Regions from separate parts of the Escherichia marmotae genome, predicted to be linked through region 3. Evidence: predicted binding sites of a transcription regulator. Region 3 holds the regulator's gene; each other region holds the start of a gene.

Evidence for each region. The regulator Fur, encoded in region 3, represses iron uptake genes when iron is present. The targets are predictions, from matches to a motif close to ATAATAATGAGAACNACTATCAA.
Region 1: feoA (ferrous iron transporter A) is a predicted target of Fur. The motif match lies at 838-860, and genes of this name have one in related genera.
Region 2: exbB (tol-pal system-associated acyl-CoA thioesterase) is a predicted target of Fur. The motif match lies at 1,116-1,138, and genes of this name have one in related genera.

Annotation. Positions count from the first base shown of each region.
Region 1 covers NZ_CP025979.1:2,858,863-2,861,134, forward strand. Annotated here, with positions in the region: gene C1192_RS14890 (Tex family protein) at 1-398, shown strand, start outside; gene feoA (ferrous iron transporter A) at 1,097-1,324, shown strand; gene feoB (Fe(2+) transporter permease subunit FeoB) at 1,341-2,272, shown strand, end outside.
Region 2 covers NZ_CP025979.1:4,007,725-4,009,996, forward strand. Annotated here, with positions in the region: gene metC (cystathionine beta-lyase) at 1-948, opposite strand, end outside; gene exbB (tol-pal system-associated acyl-CoA thioesterase) at 1,200-1,934, shown strand; gene exbD (TonB system transport protein ExbD) at 1,941-2,272, shown strand, end outside.
Region 3 covers NZ_CP025979.1:1,777,310-1,779,581, reverse strand. Annotated here, with positions in the region: gene chiP (chitoporin ChiP) at 1-565, shown strand, start outside; gene C1192_RS09310 (ChiQ/YbfN family lipoprotein) at 615-947, shown strand; gene fur (ferric iron uptake transcriptional regulator) at 1,041-1,487, opposite strand; gene uof (fur leader peptide) at 1,480-1,566, opposite strand; gene fldA (flavodoxin FldA) at 1,776-2,272, opposite strand, start outside.

The DNA of each region.
Region 1 (2,272 bases), 1.1 Mb from region 3:
TCGAGACAATGAACGACCTGCAACCGGGTATGATCCTCGAAGGTGCAGTCACCAACGTCACCAACTTTGGCGCGTTTGTCGATATCGGCGTACATCAGGACGGTCTGGTTCACATCTCTTCCCTGTCGAATAAGTTTGTGGAAGATCCGCACACCGTGGTGAAAGCGGGTGACATTGTGAAGGTGAAAGTGCTGGAAGTGGATCTCCAGCGTAAACGTATCGCCCTGACCATGCGCCTGGACGAACAGCCTGGTGAAACCAATGTCCGTCGTGGCGGCGGTAACGATCGTCCGCAAAACAACCGCCCGGCAGCAAAACCGCGTGGCCGTGAAACGCAGCCTGCCGGTAACAGCGCGATGATGGATGCGCTGGCAGCAGCAATGGGTAAAAAGCGTTAAACACTATGACTGGCCTACGGTTCAGCTTTGCACGGGTTCGTAGGCCAGATAAGGCGTTCACGCCGCATCTGGCAATAAACGCCTTAACTGACATAAAAGTGCCGGAGAACATCTCCGGCATTTGAGATTGCTGACAAACTCGCTTACGGGTCAAAACAGGCACAACTTTCCCCCCTCTCCCTAGCCCTCTCCCCGATGGGGCGAGGGGACCGTCCGTGCACTTGCCTGGCTCCGGTATTTTTATTCCACAGCCAAAACCACAATATATTCCGCTAATATTTATCACATCATTAACAACTGAAACCTTAATTAAACATCAAGCCGCCCTAATAATTCGTCACTCGAATTTTATTTTGACCCAGATATAACCTTGAGCCACATCAACATTGGCGCAAATTATTATCTAAACCAACATTCGCACACATTTTAAGTATTGCTGATAGAAACCATTCTCATTATCATTGTGCTGTTGATTATTTAATCTCTCCTTCGTTGGCGAATCATCTGGTCTCATGTCGCTGTCAAACGCCCCATGAGGTAGTTAACCAGTTTTACTCTAAATAATTCGAGTTGCAGGAAGGCGGCAAGTGAGAGAGTCCCCAGGTACTTACTCCAGTAAGTAACTGGGGTGAGCGACCGAAGCCGCAGCACATGCAATTTGAATTATGACGAGTATAGCGAGAAACAAGTAGGCACCTATGCAATACACCCCAGATACTGCGTGGAAAATCACTGGCTTTTCCCGTGAAATTAGCCCGGCATATCGTCAGAAGCTGCTTTCTCTTGGCATGTTACCTGGCTCCTCTTTTAATGTGGTGCGCGTCGCTCCACTCGGTGATCCTATTCATATCGAAACCCGTCGTGTAAGCCTGGTATTACGGAAAAAAGATCTGGCCTTATTAGAAGTGGAAGCGGTTTCCTGTTAATACGGTGAGAATAACAATGAAAAAATTAACCATTGGCTTAATTGGTAATCCAAATTCTGGCAAGACAACTTTATTTAACCAGCTCACCGGGGCTCGTCAGCGTGTAGGAAACTGGGCTGGTGTTACCGTCGAACGTAAAGAGGGTCAGTTCACCACTACCGATCATCAGGTCACCCTGGTGGATCTGCCCGGCACTTATTCTCTGACCACCATCTCTTCGCAGACTTCGCTGGATGAGCAAATCGCCTGTCACTACATTTTAAGCGGCGATGCCGATCTGCTGATTAACGTGGTGGATGCGTCTAACCTTGAACGTAACCTTTACCTGACGCTGCAACTACTGGAGCTGGGTATTCCGTGCATCGTGGCGCTGAACATGCTCGACATTGCCGAGAAGCAAAATATTCGCATTGAAATTGATGCCCTGGCGGCGCGTCTTGGCTGCCCGGTGGTTCCACTGGTCTCCACTCGTGGTCGTGGTATTGAAGCGCTGAAACTGGCAATTGACCGCTACAAAGCCAACGAGAATGTAGAACTGGTGCATTACGCCCAACCGCTAATCAATGAAGCCGACGCACTGGCGAAAGTGATGCCGTCCGACATCCCGCTGAAACATCGCCGCTGGCTGGGTCTGCAAATGTTGGAAGGCGATATTTACAGCCGCGCCTACGCTGGTGAAGCATCGCAGCATCTGGATGCTGCTCTCGCCCGTCTGCGTAATGAGATGGACGATCCGGCGCTACACATTGCCGATGCGCGTTACCAGTGTATTGCCGCCATCTGTGATGTGGTGAGCAACACCCTGACGGCAGAACCCAGCCGTTTCACCACTGCCGTAGATAAAATCGTGCTTAACCGATTCCTTGGTCTGCCGATTTTCCTCTTTGTGATGTACCTGATGTTCCTGCTGGCTATCAATATCGGCGGGGCGCTACAACCGCTGTTTGA
Region 2 (2,272 bases), 2.2 Mb from region 3:
CTTCAGCACAAAGGAAAATAGTCCGCTGCTACCTGTAAAGTCTCGTTTCCAGAACTCATGGCCTTTACTTTCCGGCAGAGCAGGGTGGTTAACCCGCTCAACCAGCGGATGCGCTGCCAGCCATTCCGCAACTTTCAGACTGCTTTCATGATGCTGGCGCAGACGCACACCTAAAGTGCGCAAGCCACGGCTGGTCATATAGGCGGTATCGGCATCGACCATCTGCCCCATCAGATAAGAGTTCTCCCGCAGTTGCTCCCAACAACGGGCATTGCACACCGCGGTGCCGATCATCGCATCTGAGTGACCCACAAGATATTTGGTGGCGGCCTGAATGGAAATATCGATACCAAAATCAAGGGCTTTGAACAGCACTCCGGCAGCCCAGGTGTTATCAATCATAATGATGGCGTCCGGCACCACGCTGCGCACGGCGGCGACAATCGCCGGAACATCATGCACTTCCATAGTGATGGAACCTGGCGATTCCAGAAACACCACTTTGGTATTTGGCTGCAGATGTTTAACGATATTCGCGCCAATCAGCGGATCAAACCACGATGTCGTTACGCCCAATTTGCTGAGGATTTTGCTACAAAAATCCTGACTCGGTTCGTAGGCTGTGTTGGTCATCAACACATGATCGCCTTGTTCGACAAACGCGAGAATGGAATTGGCAACGGCTGCCGCCCCGCAAGGAAACAGCACGCAGCCTGCGCCACCTTCCAGTTCACACATCGCTTCTTGCAATGAGAAGTGCGTTAACGTTCCGCGGCGGCCATAGAATAATTCACCATTGGCACGATTACGCGTCGCGTGTTTTTTTGCTTCCACACTATCAAAGACCAGCGAAGAGGCGCGCTGAATCACGCTATTTACCGCGCCAAGGGTATATTTTTTGCTGCGTCCTGCATTGACCAGTTGAGTATCAAGTTGTTTGTCTGCCATGTCGGGATTCCTGTTTTTATACGTCTGGATGTCTAAACTAGCATGAATAATAGTGGGCGCATCCTGAAGAATTGGCATAAAGCAGAAAATTTTCGCAAATGTTGTGCTGGTGGCTTTTTTACTGCGTAAACGCAAAGAAAAGAAAGCAAAGGTACGGCAGTATGCAAATAGTAATGAGAACGACTATCAATTCGACGTCGTTTTGATATTATTGTGCGCAGATTTTGTGACTTGCGTCCTGGAGATACACAGTGGGTAATAATTTAATGCAGACGGATCTTTCCGTCTGGGGTATGTATCAGCACGCCGATATTGTCGTTAAGTGCGTGATGATTGGGCTGATTCTGGCCTCCGTAGTCACCTGGGCAATCTTCTTCAGCAAGAGCGTTGAGTTCTTCAACCAGAAGCGTCGCCTGAAGCGTGAACAGCAACTGCTGGCTGAAGCTCGCTCCTTAAACCAGGCCAACGATATCGCCGCTGATTTTGGTAGCAAAAGCTTAAGTCTGCATTTGCTCAATGAAGCGCAGAACGAGCTGGAACTGTCAGAAGGCAGCGACGATAACGACGGTATTAAAGAGCGCACCAGTTTCCGCCTTGAACGTCGGGTCGCCGCAGTGGGGCGTCAAATGGGGCGCGGTAACGGCTACCTTGCAACCATCGGCGCGATTTCGCCGTTTGTGGGGCTGTTTGGTACAGTCTGGGGCATCATGAACAGCTTTATCGGTATTGCGCAAACGCAGACTACCAACCTGGCAGTTGTTGCACCGGGCATCGCAGAAGCGCTGCTGGCAACGGCAATCGGTCTGGTGGCAGCAATTCCGGCGGTTGTTATCTATAACGTATTCGCACGTCAGATTGGCGGCTTTAAAGCGATGCTGGGTGATGTCGCAGCGCAGGTGCTGTTGCTGCAAAGCCGTGATCTGGATCTGGAAGCCAGCGCCGCTGCGCATCCGGTTCGTGTCGCACAAAAATTACGCGCAGGATAATGTCCGATGGCAATGCATCTTAACGAAAACCTCGACGATAACGGCGAAATGCACGACATCAACGTGACGCCGTTTATCGACGTGATGTTGGTTCTGCTGATTATCTTTATGGTGGCGGCACCGTTAGCGACGGTAGATGTGAAGGTGAACTTGCCTGCTTCTACCAGCACGCCGCAGCCGCGCCCGGAAAAACCGGTTTATCTGTCGGTGAAGGCGGATAACTCGATGTTCATCGGTAACGATCCTGTCACCGATGAAACGATGGTTACGGCACTGAATGCGTTAACCGAAGGTAAGAAAGATACCACCATCTTCTTCCGCGCGGACAAAACCGTCGA
Region 3 (2,272 bases):
CAGCGTCAACGATCTTTACGACGGCACCGCCTGGCTACAGGCGTTGACCTTTGGCTACCGGGCGGCTGACGTAGTGGATTTGCGCCTGGAAGGCACCTGGGTGAAAGCTGACGGTCAGCAGGGGTACTTCTTACAGCGTATGACCCCAACCTACGCTTCCTCTAACGGCCGCCTGGATATCTGGTGGGATAACCGTTCTGATTTTAACGCCAACGGCGAAAAAGCGGTCTTCTTCGGCGCGATGTATGATCTGAAAAACTGGAATCTTCCAGGTTTCGCCATCGGCGCTTCTTACGTTTACGCCTGGGATGCCAAACCCGCTACCTGGCAGAGCAACCCGGATGCGTTCTACGACAAGAACCGGACTATTGAAGAGTCTGCATACAGCCTGGATGCGGTCTACACCCTTCAGGATGGTCGCGCCAAAGGTACGATGTTCAAGCTGCACTTCACCGAATACGATAACCACTCCGATATCCCGAGCTGGGGCGGCGGTTACGGCAACATCTTCCAGGATGAGCGTGACGTGAAGTTTATGGTTATCGCGCCATTCACTATCTTCTGATGTCCGACGCGGCAGGTTTTTCGCCTGCCGCACGTTTGAGGAATTTGCTATGAAGAAACTGATTCTCATCGCCATGATGGCATCGGGGTTGGTGGCCTGTGCGCAATCAACCGCGCCACAGGAAGATAGTCGTCTGAAAGAGGCGTACAGCGCCTGTATTAATACCGCACAAGGCTCGCCGGAAAAAATTGAAGCCTGCCAGAGCGTGTTAAACGTGCTGAAGAAAGAGAAACAACATCAGCAGTTTGCCGAGCAGGAAAGTGTGCGCGTGCTGGATTATCAGCAGTGTATTCAGGCAACGCAAACCGGTAATGATCAGGCGGTGAAAGCCGATTGTGATAAGGTCTGGCAGGAAATTCGCAGTAATAACGCTACGCAGTAAAAAACAAAAAGCGAGAGCTGTAACTCTCGCTTTTCTTATTTCTCTTTATAAAAAAGCCAACCCGCAGGTTGGCTTTTTCTCGTTCAGGCTGACTTAATTGCCTTCGTGCGCGTGCTCATCTTCGCGGCAATCGCCTTCGGCGCAGTGACCGTAAAGATAGAGACTATGGTTAGTCAGGCGAATGCCGTGTTTTGCGGCAATTTCACGCTGACGCGCTTCGATAGATTCATCACTAAATTCGATAACCTTGCCGCAATCGAGGCAGATCAGGTGATCGTGGTGATGTTGCTGGGTCAGTTCAAATACGGATTTACCGCCTTCAAAATTGTGGCGGGTGACGATACCGGCGTCGTCAAACTGGTTCAGTACGCGATATACGGTAGCCAGACCAATTTCTTCACCCATATCGATCAGACGTTTGTACAAATCTTCCGCACTGACGTGATGGTTGTCCGGCTCCTGAAGAACTTCCAGGATTTTTAAGCGTGGAAGCGTTACTTTCAGGCCAGCTTTCTTTAGGGCGGTATTGTTATCAGTCATGCGGAATCTGTCCTGTTACTAAGCGATTCACTTCATTAAAAGAAGTGACAGAATTTGCTCTTGAGATAATGCGTATCATTATAGAATTGCCATGCCTAAATGAAAACTACAAGTCCCTGGCAAATATTGTTAATAAAAACGTGGCTTAGCTTACATTTACATCGGTAAGGCCACTTCAACACTGGAACATTGTACAGGTACAACGGCAAAAGTTACAAATTTGTAGCAATTATTTTGATTGGCATTATCTATTAATACGGCGTAGACATGAGTCTACGCCGCATCACATCAGGCGTTGATAATTTCGTCGAGATGCAGCTCTTCAGAAATTTGTTTCACCCATTTTTCCACGCGTTCGGCGGTCAGTTCCGGCTGACGGTCTTCGTCGATAGCCAGACCGACAAAGTGGTTGTCATCCGCCAGACCTTTTGAGGCTTCGAAATGGTAGCCCGCAGTTGGCCAGTGACCAACGATGGTAGCACCACGCGGTTCGATGATGTCACGGATAGTGCCTAACGCGTCGCAGAAATATTCTGCGTAATCTTCCTGGTCGCCACAGCCAAACAGTGCAACCAGTTTACCATTGAAATCAATCTCTTCGAGAGTCGGGAAGAAGTCGTCCCAGTCACACTGCGCTTCGCCGTAGTACCAGGTTGGGATGCCCAGCAGCAGAATGTCATAAGCTTCCAGATCTTCTTTGCTGCTTTTTGCAATGTCATGGACATCGGCAACGTCTTTACCAAGCTGTTTTTGAATCATTTTTGCGATATTTTCGGTATTACCGG